4 regions of the Desulfosarcina sp. BuS5 genome follow, and region 4 is predicted to be linked to each of the others. Evidence: riboswitches for the same ligand, from Rfam matches in the RefSeq annotation. Region 4 holds a riboswitch; each other region holds the start of a gene.
The links. A riboswitch is a leader RNA that binds a small molecule or an ion and turns the genes downstream of it on or off. The one in region 4 is predicted to bind cobalamin.
Positions count from the first base shown of each region.

Region 1 (4,220 bases), 1.4 Mb from region 4:
TTTCCTGTATCTTTGCGTTGAAACACCATTACATATTGACCGTATTTTTTTGGTTTTAAAGAAGGATCAATCACCAGGTCGCAAGCATTGATTTCACCACGGCCGTAAAGCGGACGTACTCCTGTGATGTATGAGGTAACCTCCATAAGCTCAGTGGCAGCAGCCGTTGCGGAAACACGGATTTGCCCACGTTGAGGGATGCTGTTCGGATAAAGAGCATCCATGGCCTTTTTTGTAAGCATATATCCGGCAGCCATGCTGGGACAGATACGACCACTGTAAAGAGCCACATCTGTCAATTTAATGGTAAGCATGTTTGCCCCTTCGGGCATTGAACCTGCCATCACGGCCATGGGATCAATGATCAGAATTTCAGGCGCCTGACTGTAAAATTCAGGCCATGGATTGGCAGCCATGGAATAAACAGTTGTTGATATTGCTGATAACGCAATTGCAATTATTGTTAATAGACATTTTTTTAACATAATAAATCCTTTTAAAATTCAATCTTGAGGCCGGCCAGGATATTCAGGCCGGGGCAAGGACTATGGTTATCTTTCACTTTCAGATGCTCATGATATTGTTTATTAAAAAGATTTTCAACATTTAAGGTAAGGGTAATATTTTCAAAATAACCGGCAGGGAGTTTCATTCCGCTTCTTATATTGAAAACGGAATAGCCTGCTGTATCATCCTCCCAGGGAGCCGTGTGATCCTGCTTGTCAAAAATCTGTGCTTCCAGTTCCAGCCAGTATTTTTTCTTGCCATTCTCCAAATGAAACCTTACACCTGCCAAACCATTTAAAGGCGGAATATCTATTAAATAGTCATCGTTCTCAGTATCTTCACCTGTAACGTAGGCCAGGTTGCCGAAAAGCGTCATCCATTCGAGAAGATCATATTCGGAGGAAGCTTCAAAACCATAGAGTTCCGCATCGGCTATATTGATATAGATTTCTTTTTTCTTGCCCATCCAGAAGTCATTGGGAAATATTTTTGCACTTATAAGGTCTTTGACCTGATTGTAATAAATATTAAACATGCCTCTGAATCTCTGATAATTCAGTTTAACGCCAAGGTCAAAATTATATGATTGTTCCGGATCAAGCTCCGGGTTTCCATAATAAGCCGTTGTTGCTCCCCAGCGGATGGCATACAGCTCCATAATCGTAGGCGCCCTGAATCCTGAGTTGGCATTGGCCGTAAGATGAATATTGGGGGTCAATGCGTATAACAGCCCAAGATTATAAGTAAATGCATCGAATTTTTCATCCGACACCTCAATATTATCCAATGTTTCTACAGGCCCTCCCGGGGTATATTTTACAACTTTAAACGGCAAGTCCTTGCTGGACGTTTCAATATGATCATATCTAACTGCAAGGGTCAGGGTGGTTTTATCACCAATGAAAATTTCATCCTGGGCAAAAATGCCATACAAATCAGTTTCTGCATCGGGTATCGGTTCAAAATCCAGATTTAGTGCTTGCGCATCATTTGCAATTTTAAAGCTCTTTAAGGTTTCGTCTGAGTTTGATGTTTCATGTGAATAAGTAAAACCTGTAAGCAGCCTTTGGTTTCCCTTTATATTAATAAAGTTATGCATGTTGACACCGCTTGAGTGTGTATTAACATGGCTTGTTTTCAAAGAATACATCGGCTTGGCATCTGAAAAGGCCTTTCCCTCAACTCTTCTTTCCTGCTCTGTATGGAAAGCATCAAAATGGATGGAATCAAAAAAACCTATATTTTTTCCATCATAGGCTAATTTATAGGTCTGGTTATCATATTCGGTATAACGGAAATAAGGAGAATCCGGTTTAAACGTAACTCCCATATCATCAATCTCATTATCCCTTATGGTCAAGGTTACAAAATGATCCGGATTAAAATAATAATGGGATTTCAAATCAAAAGACTGGTTTTTAAATTGTGAATTATTTACATCATCTCTATTGCCATCCTCATAATTATCATTGTCCCGGCCCGCAGCGCTCAGCATAAAATCAAATCCGTATCCGCCTCCGCTCAAGCGGTATCTGCCGTACCAGCCTTCGTTAACTGAAGAATAGAGGCCTTCCGCTGAATTGCTGAAAGTCCATTCATCCTTAAGCGCAAAAGAGGGCTTTTTGGTAATGATATTTATCACGCCCCCTAAAGCATCGGTGCCATACAAGACCGAAGCAGGGCCTTTTATTACTTCTATTCTTTCAATTTCTCCCATATCAATAATAGGAGCCATCGGATCTGATTGCCTCCAGATATTATTGCTTTCCCGAACTCCATCAATCAAAACAAGTGTCCGGCTCAGACCTAATCCCCTGACGGTGGGAATGGTTGTCCATATCCCCGATGTTGACATGGAAACACCTGGCAGTCTTTGTAAAACCTGTCCCGGAGTTGTTGGTGTGTTTTTCTCAATTTCCCCTGATGTAACCACCTCCATAGGCGCTGCCACATCAAATACTTTTTTTTCATCTTTGGTGGCGCTTACCACCATTTCGTCCATGACATAAGCCTGCTCACCCGCAAAGACGTCAGCAATTATCATGGTACTGATGACTCCGCTGAAATATAAAATTTTCAACCAATTACCACACATACTTGCCTCCTTAATAATTGTGAAAAATTAAACCTGTACCCTGAAACAAAAAATCCCGAAGTCCGGTTAATAAACCAGGCTTCGGGATTCCCATCTTTACCCGATAGCTTATGTTCGGTTCTTACTATTCCCCTTAAAAACCAAACCTATATTCTGTATATCATGAGCAGGTCTTCTGACTTCCGGATCATCCTACTTCCTGCGCCTTCCCGGAATTTATCCAGTGGCCGATTGCAGGTTTCGTTCCCGGTTACAGAGGTGGGTCCGTCCCCGATTCACACGAGGTTCCCTATTAATTCAACACGAAACTCAAGATAAAAAAACGCCCAAATATTATAGGCTATATATTTTACAATATTTTTATAACAAATATCTGTAATTTTGTAAAATAATTTAATAGGATGCGGCTAAGCGGCATAAAGCAGCTTTTTACGAGTGCATCAAAATTAAATTAAGTCCTTAACTTAAGTCAAGTTTATCAGCCAGGCGCGATTTAAGGAATCTCCCATAGGGCTCGATAAAAAATAACTTGGCATTTTTGCATCTTTGCATCCCAACTTCACCCGCCGGCGCCTAAAATCAGCTCAAAATCGACCCTGTCCTGAAAACTTTTTTTCCTGGTTTTGACCGTATCAATTTCGCATGAAAATATTCCAGTACCCTTGAATAATTTTTTTTTCCATAGCAGGTGCCCCTCTGGCGGCATATAAAACGCTGCCCCGTTATTGGCGCAAACAGCCACGGCAATATTTTCGGTGGTTTTAATTCTTGCTGAAAGTCTCTTTTTAAAATCAAGCTGATCCAGGGGCAAGAGAACCAGATCACACCCGGTCTTGGCCAGCGCAAGGGCAAGCTCCGGATGTTTAAAATATTCAAAAGGGACTATTGCAATTTTGGCTGTTCCGGATTTAATAACAGGAAAAGGAATTTCGGTATTCTGCCCGGAATCTCCAATAGTATATTTCAGGATTTCATCATAGGTAACCAGGATATAATCTACCAAACCCTTGCTGCGTTTTACTGCAACTGCAAAGCCGGTTTGATATTTTTCAGCCAGTCTTTTCACTTTGCTCAAATTAAAATCACCGGCGTTCATTTCCGGCAGCAGATAAAAAATCGGGCCTTTATTTCTATATTTTACCATATTCTTTTCAATCGATGCCGCGTCAAATTTTCCATCTTCAGGCACAACAAGTTCAAGATTCAAGGTTCCGGGCTGCGGAAGTTCATAATAATCCGTCAGATCACTGACAAGCCGGCGGTCAAGATAGATTGACCGGTAAAACAATAGGTTCCGCTTTGCCAGAATAGTTTGCCGTTTAATTCCTGCAAGTTTTCCGTTTTTATCAAGAGGAATTTCAGCCATAAATAAACGGGAATCTTCATGCCTCCCTTCAAAAAGAAGATCACCTGCCGGATCAAAAAGATATGAGGCCGATTTACGGCAATCCATTACAAGATCTTGCCCGGTGCGGTTGCATGCAGCCAGGAAAAATCCGTTTTCCATAGCTCTGGCACGCCATAAATCTCCGGGATCAAGATCACCCGGCGGCCAGTTAGCAGGTACCAGCAGCAGGTCAACACCTTTTAAAGCCATGGAACGGGGCAACAGGCCATA
Region 1 is NZ_CP087952.1:1,709,759-1,713,978, reverse strand. It holds gene BuS5_RS08510 (FmdE family protein) at 1-485, opposite strand, end outside; gene BuS5_RS08505 (TonB-dependent receptor plug domain-containing protein) at 497-2,551, opposite strand; cobalamin riboswitch at 2,751-2,930, opposite strand; gene BuS5_RS08500 (carbon-nitrogen hydrolase family protein) at 3,162-4,220, opposite strand, start outside.
Region 1: it holds a riboswitch for cobalamin, as region 4 does, so the genes downstream of both, BuS5_RS08505 (TonB-dependent receptor plug domain-containing protein) here and BuS5_RS01355 (hypothetical protein) in region 4, are expected to answer to the same signal.

Region 2 (4,220 bases), 1.0 Mb from region 4:
AAGATTGTTTATTCACAAACATTAATAATAAGGGAACTGGAAGGAAATAATGGAAATATGACAAAAACACATTCATTCCATATTCCTGTAATGGGAATCGGATTTACTGTTGATACTCCATTAAAGGTTTCTCAATACGGAATTGATTCTGTAATTTCTTTAGTTGATGACATTCTACTTGAAAAGTTAAGAAAGATGTACTGCGATAAATTTGAAATTCCTTATAATGAGATTACAGAAAAAACCGAGGATTTCAGAGCAAAAAGGATTACGTCCTATCTTAATTTAATGAACAACCTGGCAAAAAAAAAATTTGAGAAATTAAAAAAAGTCACTATTGAGAAAGGTAACAAGATAAAAGAATACCTCAATATGTTACCTGACAGTTCAAGCATAAATCAAAAATTCAATAGGTTAACGGCAGAATATTTTGATTTAAATGAAGTTGGAAACTGGATAAAAGACAACTTGTCAATGGGCAGTATTGATGTAAATATTATGACCAAGATTGATAAGGGGAACTATATTAATGATGAAAAATTACCCATAAAATACAATGACGCTCATGCTGCGCTCAGGGGGTATGCGAATAGCGATTTAAAATCTTCCATAATACTTTCGGCAGGAATGAATCCTAGATTATATAGCTATTTAGAGCAATTTGAAGATTTCCATCCTGATAAAAATGGGGAACTAAAAAAGAAAATTGTTTTAAAGGTCAGTGATTACAGATCGGCTTTGATCCAGGGTAAATTTCTGGCTAAAAAAGGACTGTGGGTTTCAGAATACAGAGTTGAATCAGGACTTAATTGCGGTGGACATGCTTTTGCAACAGATGGGTATCTCTTGGGACCTATATTAGCTGAATTCAGGGATAATCGAAAAGAACTGATGAAATTAATTTACGAAATCTTGGTTCAGGCGCTTTCCAACAAAAACCGTTCAATACCTGAAAAAAAATTACCGTTAAAAATTACTGCTCAAGGTGGTGTTGGTACGGCTGAAGAACATCAATTTTTAATCGAACATTATCAACTTGATTCCATTGGATGGGGCTCCCCTTTTCTTTTAGTCCCGGAGGTAACTAACGTTGATAAGCCGACTATGAATAAATTGAGAGAAGCTAAAGAAGATGATTTGTATTTAAGCAATATCTCTCCTTTGGGCGTTCCTTTCAATAATCTTAAAGGGAACAGTAAAGATCTTGCAAAATTATCTTTTATTGCAAAAGGAAAACCTGGTAGTCCATGCCCTAAAAAATATCTTGTTTCCAATAAAGAGTTTACTGAAAACAAAATTTGTACGGCTTCACGTCAATACCAACATTTAAAAATAAAAAAACTTGATAATGAAGGACTATCTTCTGATGAATACCAAAATAAATTTAAAAAAATAGTTGATAAATCATGTCTTTGTGTGGGGTTAGGTACGTCTGCATTGTTGGTGAATCAAATAGATACGAAGGCTGAAGGTGATGGAGTCTCTATTTGTCCGGGTCCAAATATGGCGTATTTCTCAAAAATAATGAGCTTAAAAGAAATCACCGATCATATTTACGGCAGAGCGAATATGATCACAAGAACCGATCGTCCGAATATGTTTATAAAAGAACTAAAAATTTACATTGATTTTCTAAAAAATAAAATAGAAAAAACAAAAGTTTCCATGACAAAGAAACAAGGAAAATACCTGTTAACTTTTGCAAAGAATCTAAATGAAGGAATCAACTATTATTACAGCTTATTCACTGATTTGAAGGAGGTATTTGAAGACACAAAATCCAGTATTCTAAGTGGGTTGGATGATAGTAAGAAAACTTTACATCTTCTATATTCAGAAATAAAAAATCTATCAGTAACAGAAAACAGAATTAAACCGGGCGGCTTACATGAAAAATCTTGACCTCTTATTTATCATAAGATAAATTAAATTTTTTACTTGGTTAACGGAACACGGTGCAATTCCGTGGCGGTCCCGCCGCTGTAATCTGAAATATCGATTGCTTGCAAATTTTCTTGCTGTCACTGGGTTATGAAAAATAACCTGGGAAGGCGCTGTCGATTGTTATCAGTAAGTCAGAAGACGAACCAGGGAATTTTTTTGTAGAATTCGATGGCAAAGGGTTCTGTAGAACAGTTATGTTCTGCCGGAGCCCTTTTTTAATTTCCGGCGGGTCATATTTTATAAAAAGGAGTATAATTATGACTACCCAGATTGAATTCGCACAACAAGGAATTATTACAGCCCAGATGAAAAAGGTCGCGAAAGATGAAAACTTTTCACCTGAAATTATACTAAAGAGGGTGGCTTCCGGTGAAATCGTTATCCCGAATAATCCCGGCCGTATAAATCAGAATGTTGTCGGTATAGGCCTAGGGCTTAGAACCAAAGTTAATGCATCCATAGGCACTTCATCGGATATATGTAATATTGATGCTGAAATTCGCAAGGCCAAAGCAGCCCGGGAAGAAGGAGCCGATACCCTTATGGAACTCTCCGCCGGCGGTGATCTTGATGCAATCCGCAGGGCGGTTCTTGCAAATACCAGCCTCCCTGTAGGGAACGTTCCCCTGTACCAGGCATTCTGTGAAGCGGCCCGGAAATACAAAGATCCAGGCAAACTCGACCCTGAATATCTATTTGATCTTATTGAAAAACAGTTGGCGGATGGTTTAAGCTTTATGGCGATCCATTGCGGTATTAACCAATATACGATTGAAAGACTGCGCAAACAGGGATATAGATATGGTGGTCTGGTATCAAAAGGGGGTACATTCATGGTTGCCTGGATGGACAGAACAGGCAGGGAGAACCCTCTTTATGAACAGTTTGACAGGGTCTGCGCAATAATGAAAAAATATGATGCCGTTCTTTCACTCGGCAACGGCATACGGGCCGGAGCCATACACGACAGCCATGACCGCGCTCAAATGGCTGAGATGATAATAAACTGTGAGCTTGCCGAAGAAGGGAGAAAAATGGGATGCCAGATGATGGTCGAAGGCCCGGGCCATGTGCCCCTTGATGAGATTGAGGGTAATATAATGCTTGAGAAGAGGATGAGCGGTAATGCTCCCTACTATGTTCTAGGCCCGCTCCCTGCAGATACCGGCGCAGGTTATGACCATATTGTAGCTGCGATCGGCGCCGCCAGTTCCGCCAGATTCGGAGCCGATCTTATTTGTTACATCACCCCGGCTGAGCACCTTGCCCTGCCCAATGAGGATGACGTGCGCGAAGGTGTCAGGGTGACTCGTATCGCAGTGAGAATCGGAGATATATCTAAATATCCTGATCGGCGTGAAAATGAAAAAAAAGCCGCAAAAGCCAGACGCGATATGCGCTGGGGAGACCTTGAAAAGGTTTTGATGTTTCCTGATGTGGCGCGATCTGTACGTCAAAGCAGGGAGCCTTCCAAAGAAGAGACATGCACTATGTGCGGTGATTTTTGTGCCATGAAAAAAGGAATGGAAGTCTTTATGACTGATATTGCAGGCGACAAGGTTTCAACACAAAGATAAAAATGAAAATACTTGAGAAGACAATTAACAGGATTGAATCTACGGATTCAATTATATACAAAAAAGCCCTGGATCGTCTTGCTCAGCAGGCCCGCCCGGCGGGAAGCCTCGGTGTTCTGGAGCCGCTTTCCGCCAGACTGGCTGGCATAAAAGGCGTATTAGACGTTAGATTGACCGAAAAGGTTATCGTTACCTGCGCCGGTGATCACGGTGTTGTCGCAGAAGGAGTAAGCCTCTTCCCACAGGAAGTTACAGCTCGGATGGTTTATAATTTTGTAAATGGCGGAGCTTCCATCAGTGTGCTGGCACACCATGCCGGAGCCCGGGTAGTTGTGGCTGATCTTGGGGTGAACCATGATTTTGAGCAGGATCTGCCGATTTTTCATAAAAAAATCCGTAAAGCAACCGGGAACCTGGCTGTGGAACCTGCAATGACAAGAGATGAGGCAGTACGATCTATTGAAGCGGGTATAGAAATAGTTGATGAATTACTAAAACAGGGCCCCGTCGATATAATCGGAACCGGGGACATGGGTATCGGCAATACAACCCCGTCAACTGCGATTATAGCCGCTTTTTCAGGTATTCAGCCTGAAAAACTTACAGGCCGGGGCACAGGCATAGATGACAAGACGCTGCAGCATAAGATCGAGGTAATAGAAAGAGGGATTGAGCTGCATAAGCCGAATCCTGATGACC
Region 2 is NZ_CP087952.1:1,285,370-1,289,589, reverse strand. It holds gene BuS5_RS06455 (hypothetical protein) at 1-1,902, shown strand, start outside; cobalamin riboswitch at 1,923-2,106, shown strand; gene thiC (phosphomethylpyrimidine synthase ThiC) at 2,202-3,521, shown strand; gene cobT (nicotinate-nucleotide--dimethylbenzimidazole phosphoribosyltransferase) at 3,524-4,220, shown strand, end outside.
Region 2: it holds a riboswitch for cobalamin, as region 4 does, so the genes downstream of both, thiC (phosphomethylpyrimidine synthase ThiC) here and BuS5_RS01355 (hypothetical protein) in region 4, are expected to answer to the same signal.

Region 3 (4,220 bases), 1.4 Mb from region 4:
GATTGATCCGCGCGCCGGCCACGGTCCCGGTATTGCCGGCTTTAAGGCGGATAGCGAAATAGGTGTGGCTTTATCGGAAGGGTATCCCTGTTATTTTATAGGGTTTACACCGATGCCTGAACCGAATCAGACCATTGAAGCGGTTATACGCGGCGAGGCCCATTTTTTAGCGCATGTGAACGAACTGCACCCTAAAGCGGATGGCAAACCGGTTGTTATAGGCAACTGTCAGGCGGGCTGGGCGGTTATGCTGCTGGCGGCGACGCGGCCGGAGCTTTGCGGCCCGATAATTGTGGCCGGGGCTCCGCTTTCTTATTGGGAAGGCGTGCACGGTCAAAATCCCATGCGGTACACCGGCGGCATGATGGGCGGAAGCTGGATGGCTGCATTATTAAGTGATCTGGGACATGGCAATTTCGACGGCGCCTGGCTAGTGCAAAATTTTGAGGGGCTGAATCCGGCCAACACGCTCTGGAAAAAACAATATAATCTTTATTCCCGGATCGACACCGAAGCAAAGCGCTACCTGGAATTTGAGTGCTGGTGGGGCGACCACGTCTTTTTGAGCGCTGCGGAGATCCAGTATATAGTTGACAATCTTTTTCTGGGCAACAAACTCAGCGGTTCTGAGATCGTCACTTCCGATAACATAAGCGTCGATCTGCGCAAAATTAGTTCGCCAATCGTTTGTTTTTGCTCTAAAGGCGACGATATAACCCCGCCCCAACAAGCTCTCGGATGGATTTTAGACCTGTATCAGAGTGTTGATGATATTTACGCCTCCAATCAGACCATCGTCTACTGCGTGCATGAACATACCGGCCATCTGGGCATCTTCGTATCCAGCAACGTAGCTCGCAAGGAATATTTTGAGTTTGCCTCCAATATTGATCTCATCGACTGTTTGCCACCCGGTCTGTACGAGGCGGTGATCGAAAAAATAAACTATGACACCGTCAATCCGGATCTGGTGACAGGCAACTACATCTCACGCTTTGAAAAACGAACGTTGGACGATATTCACTCTTTGGGTTGCAACACTTTGGAAGATAATCGTTGTTTCGCCACAGTTAAGCGGCTCTCGGATGTCAATTATGGTCTGTACCGAATAATGGTACAGCCGATGGTGCGTGCAATGACCACTGAAGAAAATGCCAAACTGATGCGTCGTCTGCATCCGCTGCGTCTGGGATATGAACTACTATCAGATCATAATCCTATGATGAAACCGCTGGAATGGGCTGCAAAGTGGGTGAGTGAGCATCGTCAGCCGGTTAAACCGGATAACCACTTTCTTCAGTGGCAGACGCTATATTCCGATCTTTTGGCGACAAGTCTCAACATTTTTCGGGACTGGCGTGATATGATGACTGAACAGATGTTTTTTGGCATCTACAGCCAAGACTGGCTGCAAGCCCTCATGGGGTTGCGCGCATCGGACGCTCCGCCCCGCAAACATCCAGGACACGATCCGGTTCATCTGGCGTTTATTGAGCAGCGCAAAAAAGAGATTTTGGCCGGTATGGACAAGGGAGGTCCGCGAGAGGCTTTGATTCGCGGATTTATTTATGTGCGTATACCGGAGGGCGCATGCGACGAACGCGGTTTTGAAATGATCCGCCGCATCCGCGCCGAGCATCATGATAACCATCTGTCCGAATTCAAAAAAACCTGCCGTGAACAGTTTTTTATGATCCTGCTGGATGCACGTCGTGCTGTTGAAGCCATCCCGCAACTGCTTGTGGGAAGAGAAGAAGCGGGGCAGAAATTTTTTGAAATTATCCGTAAAGTCGCCACTGCCCCCGGCCCTTTGGGTAAAGAGGCGGATATGCGCCTGGCGGAGATAAAAGCATTATTTATTCCTGTAAGGCCTGAACAAGATGAAAAATAGCTATAGATGTTCACATAAGTAATTTCAAGAACAAGGCAAGGGGTATATATATCTCATCCGGCAGGAAATTGCAGCCATGAATTGGGGTGGTATAAATTGTTTTCTTGACATTTTATTTTAATTTCGGTATATAATTTTTTATAATTCAGGTGCTTTTTTAAAGATTAAAAGGGAACTCCGTTAAAGTCGGAGACGAGCCCGTCGCTGTAATCGGGGACGAACACCGTATTAATGCCACTGTCGCAATTTGATGGGAAGGCGCGGTTAGTAGGATGATCCGTAAGTCAGAAGACCTGCCTGGTAATATACGCCAAACTTCGTGGACAGAAGTGCCTGGCAGGATCTATAAGGATAAAAAAGGGAATCCCCGGATCGATATTATATCGGTTCGGGTTTTTTTTTGCATTATTAACATTGTTTATTTCACAAAACATTTTTCAAATCGCAGTATTTTTTTATGCCGCAAGTTCTTTTCCGGCAATAATGCAGCAAAAAAAATCTGCTCTATTTCTTTTAGGGGTTGGACTTGCAGCGAATTTATCAGCCTGCCTTGGCAAGTATTACCATGCCTGGCCCATGCTTCCCCTAAATACCGGCATGTATCTGCTTCCGCTCTGTCTGGGTGTGATATTGTTTTTGACAAAGCTCAAGAATGAGCAGTGGTCAGCCATGCTGCCTGTTCTGATCTGTCTGATGTCACTTGCGGCGCTCTTTTTCCCCAAGGACTACTACCTTCCTTTTATCATGTCCAAGACCATTTTTTCGTATATTTTTTTTGTCAGCGGAGTTATCGGCCGGAGTTTTTTTTTTATCGCTGCCCTGAAAGCATTGCAGGCGCTGATCTCTGCCAACAAGCAGGCAAAGGAGAATGGCCCGGGACGCGATGCCGGAACGGTAGAGTTTGTAGTTTGGGGCTTTGTATTCTGGACAATTTCCATGTTTGCGGGCGGAATCTGGTCATATCTGGGATGGGGCAGCCCCGTGGTTTGGGAAGATCCCGCAATTACTACTACTATGGCCACCTGGTTTTATTATACCTGCTTTCTGCATCTCTACCTGCGCCGGGTCTGGAATCTGAACAAGAGGCTTATCTTTGCTGCTGCCGGCGGAATTTTAGTTTTTATTCTTAATTGTTACCCTGAAATGGGGATATTCAGGATGCCCGATTTAAAATGGCTAAGATGGTTAATTTTTTAAAAGCAGTATGGAAGCTGGCTGGTGGCATTAATCTGACAATCGCCTTGCTTATACTCCTCGTTGTTGATTTGTCGGCCGGTTTTATCTGTCTGGAATCTAATATCAGCATCTTTATTCCGCTCAACGATGTAGGGCTGATAGCATGGCTCGATACTTACGGAATAAATTATTTGCAATATACAGCCTGGTTTTTTTTGCTTCTATTTTTGCTGTTTTTACTGGCAGTCAATACTTTTGTGTGTACTACCGATAAAGTTATAACCCTTTTTGGAAACAGATCCTGTTATCGAAGCCAAATCAAGTTTATATTGAATTTTGCGCCCCACATTATTCATTATTCTTTTGTCGTTATCCTGGCAGGTTATCTTGTGAGCTATATCTTTGCCGTTAATCTGCCCGCCAATATCCTGTTGCCCGAAAAAAGCATACCTATTCCCGGTACGGGATATAAAATAAAACTGAATAAATTAAATATAGAATATTATAAAGGGCAGCGGCTCGATTTTTTTCAGGATCGCGCAATCAATCCTGAAGCTGAAATATTACTGACGGATAAAAATGGAATTACCATTAAAAAAACTGTTTCTGTTAACAGGCCGGCACGGTTTAAAGGTTACAGTATCCATTTAGATGATTTTGCCCCTAAATCACGTACAGGTATGCAAAAACAGGAATATGTAAACCTTATTATTCATAGCGATCCAGGCATCCATCTTTACTTTTGCGGGATGATTATGTTTGCGGTTGGTATGCTGATGTATCTTTACCGTTTATATAGACCTTAAGTCTATATAAAACTTGAATGGAAAATAATAATGAAAATACTACTAATTTATAAAAATATTGCGGCAGCCTTTTTGGCCTTGGTGACGATTATCCTTTTTTCAGGATGCAGCCCTTCGTTTCAATCTTTTGGTGAATTTTCAGTAAAAGAAACAGGTGAAGGTATCCATGAAATAAGAGACGGAGACGGGAGCATATTTGTGCTGGTCAGAAGAGGTAAAAAAGCTCCTGCGGGTTATAATAAAAACCGGATTATCCAGGTGCCGGTAAGACGGGTAATAGCTTATTCCACCTATAATATTGCCATGCTGAAGGTCCTGGGTGTTCTGGATGATACACTTGTCGGGGT
Region 3 is NZ_CP087952.1:1,678,969-1,683,188, forward strand. It holds gene BuS5_RS08370 (DUF3141 domain-containing protein) at 1-1,891, shown strand, start outside; cobalamin riboswitch at 2,023-2,206, shown strand; gene ccsA (cytochrome c biogenesis protein CcsA) at 2,375-3,088, shown strand; gene BuS5_RS08380 (cytochrome c biogenesis protein ResB) at 3,064-3,873, shown strand; gene BuS5_RS08385 (ABC transporter substrate-binding protein) at 3,904-4,220, shown strand, end outside.
Region 3: it holds a riboswitch for cobalamin, as region 4 does, so the genes downstream of both, ccsA (cytochrome c biogenesis protein CcsA) here and BuS5_RS01355 (hypothetical protein) in region 4, are expected to answer to the same signal.

Region 4 (4,220 bases):
GGATAGCAATCGAAGCGCCAAAAGCCGCTCCTGCGGATACTCCCAGGGTGTAAGGGTCTGCCAGGGGATTTAAGAGTATCCCTTGAAATACTGCCCCTGATATGGATAAGCCGGCGCCGACAATGGAAGCAGTTAAGATTCTCGGCAGACGCACATCAAGAACTATTACCGGGAAAATTTTGTTCATTTCTTCAAGCAAATCCCTGTTTCCGGTAATTTTGGAAGCAATAATTTTGAAAACATCTGCAAAGTTTATATTAATATAACCTGATCCGGATGATACAATAATGGCTGTAAACAGAAAAATTCCAAGTAAAAATAAATGGACGCCGGTTGAACTTGTGACTGTTTTTCTTAATTTGTTTAAAGTCATTTGTGAATGAACGCTCAATTAAAATAGAAAGAACCGGCAATAGCTCAGTATTCCGGTTCTATTTGTTAGGGGTTATATTTTGTCTTAATGGTTAAAATGTTCCAAAGGCAACTCCAGATGGTCAACCCAGATATCGACAATATTATCGAATTCAGCCGAACCTTTAAGAACAGGCACACATTTGATCCCGGCTTTAGTTAGAATAGATTTCCATGAATCATCTTCATCACCTGCCATATCGTTTCTGGCATGATCGCCAGCGACTGACATAAATGGTATTAAATATGCTTTTTTTATCTTTTTTGCAAGCAGCATCTTTTTTACGTCGTCAATTGTCGGGCTCCCTTCCACTGTCCCTACAATTATATTCGAGTCACTCTGTTGAAGATTATAGGCCATGGCCGCGTAAAATGCATTGGCCGGGTGCGGAGTGCCGTGTCCCATCAAAACCACTCCATCTTTCTTTTTTCTCTCCTTGGGGATATTCTGAATAATGGCATCTGCAACTTTTTCCATATCCTCCTGTTTTGATATAAGGGGTTGCCCAACAATAATTCTATCAAATCCGCCGGGAATATGTTTGAAGGCCGAGATTGTCGCAATCAGGTCATTATATTCTTCACCCGGGATAGTATGGAGTGACTGTACAGCCACATGCGTAAAATTTTCTTCCATCATTTTTGAAAGGGCTATTGCAATGGAATCGAGATTTTTACCCTGTTTTGCAAGTTTATGGCGTATAATGGAAGATGTAAATGCCCAGCGCACAGGTATCCCAGGATAGGCGGCTTTGACCTTGTTGTCGATGTTTTTAAAAGATACCTGCGCTTCAGGTATGCTTGATCCAAAGGCTACCAGCAGAATTCCTTTTTTCATGGGACGGTTGTCGCCGTGTGCATGCGCCGAGATACAGACAAAGGCAAGGATTACGATAAGAACTGCGGCTTGGATAATTCTTTTACTGTTCATTTTTTATTTTATTCCTCCCAAAGAAAGAAAATATTTTTTATCGATTAATAATTAATTTCACAAGGATAGAGGTAAAAACCTGGAGAAGGCGTACTGGTGGTACGTCGACCGAAGGTTTTTACCGATACGCAGTGAAATTATGTAGACGAAACCCTATGGGTAATGCCGGAAAAGTTACCCGCACAATCTGAGCTCGCGCCCGGTCAGCTTAAGGTCTCCTAAACTGGTGAACTCGGCCAGTTTGCATATAATTCTTTGCATACCTTTAACCGTTAGGGACCACCAGGCATCGCTTATATCAAAGTGGCCGGATGTGGCTGATACAAATTCAAGCCTGTCAGCTTCAATGTTAAGATTGCTGACGGCTGTTTTATGATCGACAGCATTATCCGGCAAATCACTGCCGGCGATATATACTATTATTCCTGTTTTCATCAAGATTCACCCCCTTTCATAAATTTTTCGGAGGTCCCGCGTTAAAGGGCCGGGACGGGCGGTATTGCACCTTGAAATAAAAAAAGCCCTTCAAACCATTATACGGCTTGAAGGGCTTTACCCAGTTTATCGGCCCTTTGCTTATCATTTATTCTGTTTCACCGCAGAATAAACTATCTATCATTAAAGGCAGGTTTTCTGGCTTTCGGATCATTCTAATCACTGCGCCTTCCCATCCGATTCTAATCAGACAGTGGCATATGCAGATTTCGTCCCCGATTACAGCGGCGGGACCACTCTCGCTTCTATAAATTTCCACATAAATAATTTCACTACGTTATCGGTCGTCGGAGTATTGCAATACGCCTTTCTCCCTCTATCCTTGTGTAATTAATTATCTGAAAATCTATACGAGATTCCCTTTTAAGCTTTATAAAAGCACCTTTAATTAACTTTATGTTTGATTCATGTTTCTGTCAAGGTAATTATTGCTTGAGCCAATTGAAGATCCTCCCTAGTCGTTATTTTTATATTTAACCTGCTGCCCTTAAGAATTTTAACTTTTTTTCCCATATGTTCCACAAAGAAGGCATCATCTGTTCCTGAATAATTCGATTTAATTGCATTATATAGAGCATCTTTTATGATGGAATATTTAAAAACCTGCGGAGTTTGTGCAAGCCAGACTCTCTCCCTTGGCAGAGTTTTATCTATAATTCCGGAATCATCAACACTCTTTAAGGTATCATTAACAGGCACGGCCAGAATGGCTGCCCCGGAATCTTCTGCTGCGGATATACAGGCATCAATCTCTTCAGGACGGATAAAGGGGCGGACTCCGTCATGAATAAGCACTAAACTATTAAAATCCTTTACAGCAAGTATGCCGTTATATACAGAGTCGCTCCTTTCAGCTCCTCCGGCAACCAGTCTGATTTTTTTTGAAAGATTTGTGCTGCTGATTATATTGTTATAACAGTAATCAATATCTTCCCCAGGGACTATCAGGATGATTTCATTTACCGAATCGCATGCATCAATCGCTCGCAGAGTGTGAGATAATATGGGTATGCCGGCAATTTCAATGTATTGTTTGCGCCGGGTACTCTGCATCCTGATGCCCCGGCCTGCTGCGACTATTATTGCTGAAACCATAATATAAATTTCCACATAAATAATTTCACTGCGTTATCGGTCGTCGGAGTATTACAATACGCCTTCCTCCCTCTGGCCTTGTGCAATTAATTATCTAAAAATTTATAGCTATCTCAGATGCTTTAATTCATTCGGAAGAGGTATCCCCTTTCCCATGGAGTCTTCCCCGTAATTGACACGGGCAAGAATTTTAATATCATGTAGAGAGCGCACATCTCCTTGAAAGGTGACTTCCTCAATATTTTCTTTTTGTATTTTACCCCCAGCCCACTGTATATCAAGCACGCTGCCGGCGTCAAATCTATCATTTCCCACACACATTTCTACATTACCGCCGTAATGCTGCACAATTTTAGCAACCATCATGCTTGGTCTGCTGTGAAAGCCGAGTTCCACCGGCACTCCGACAGTTATGGAAGATTTTTCTATATTTTCATTAAGTATTTCCTTGGCTATCTTTTTACCGGCGGAAAGGAAATAACAGGTATAAAAAAGACCATAGTTTATGGTGCGGTCTATTAATGCGTCAGGATCGATAATGTCGGAAAGGAGGCCCTGAACATGTTTATAAATATTTTTATACCCGGCATCGTACAGATGCCGTTCATAGAAATGTAAGAGCCGGCTGGTTGTTTGGAGAAGGTGAAACACAACGGAAAAAATTCCGCGTAATTTTTTAAATTTTTCGTTTCCGAACCTGAGACCACCGTGTATTACATATGTGTCAAATGAGGACTGTAAATTGTGAATCGTCATCTCAAAGCGGCCTACAAGCACCTCATTAACCTTTTCCGGAACAATTTCTTTGATCTCCTCTAACGTTCGCGGCCCATAAGATTCCCATGGCTCAAATTCCCGTATGATTTGAAGAAAGTCACTCGCTATTTTTACAATATTTTTTTTCTGTTGATCTCTGTCTGCATCATCAATATCGTAATCCAGAATCTCGTTTGTGACAATGCTGGGAAAATCTGAGGGCTCAAAGCTGTTTTCAGGGATTGGTATGTTAAGCCTGCGAGCCTCGTCGATTATTACAGGTGCAAGATCGATTAAGGTCTGAGTTAAAAAATCTAGCGTAGTATAACCTTCTTTTCTGAACTCTTCTACATTATCGAGTATATAAAAATCTAAACGTTTTGAGATGTGTTTCTGATATAGGCTTCCACGGCTTAAATGCCTTACAGCAGCTGTAAGCTCCCTGTAAAAATACCACTTTTTACTGTTTCTGGCACCGTGAAAATCAAGGAAATCCTCAAGGATCTGAGATGAGCTGACAAGTTTGAGCAAG
Region 4 is NZ_CP087952.1:278,374-282,593, forward strand. It holds gene BuS5_RS01345 (FecCD family ABC transporter permease) at 1-373, opposite strand, end outside; gene BuS5_RS01350 (sirohydrochlorin cobaltochelatase) at 458-1,342, opposite strand; gene BuS5_RS01355 (hypothetical protein) at 1,517-1,777, opposite strand; cobalamin riboswitch at 1,949-2,238, opposite strand; gene ispD (2-C-methyl-D-erythritol 4-phosphate cytidylyltransferase) at 2,243-2,932, opposite strand; gene BuS5_RS01365 (HPr family phosphocarrier protein) at 3,041-4,220, opposite strand, start outside.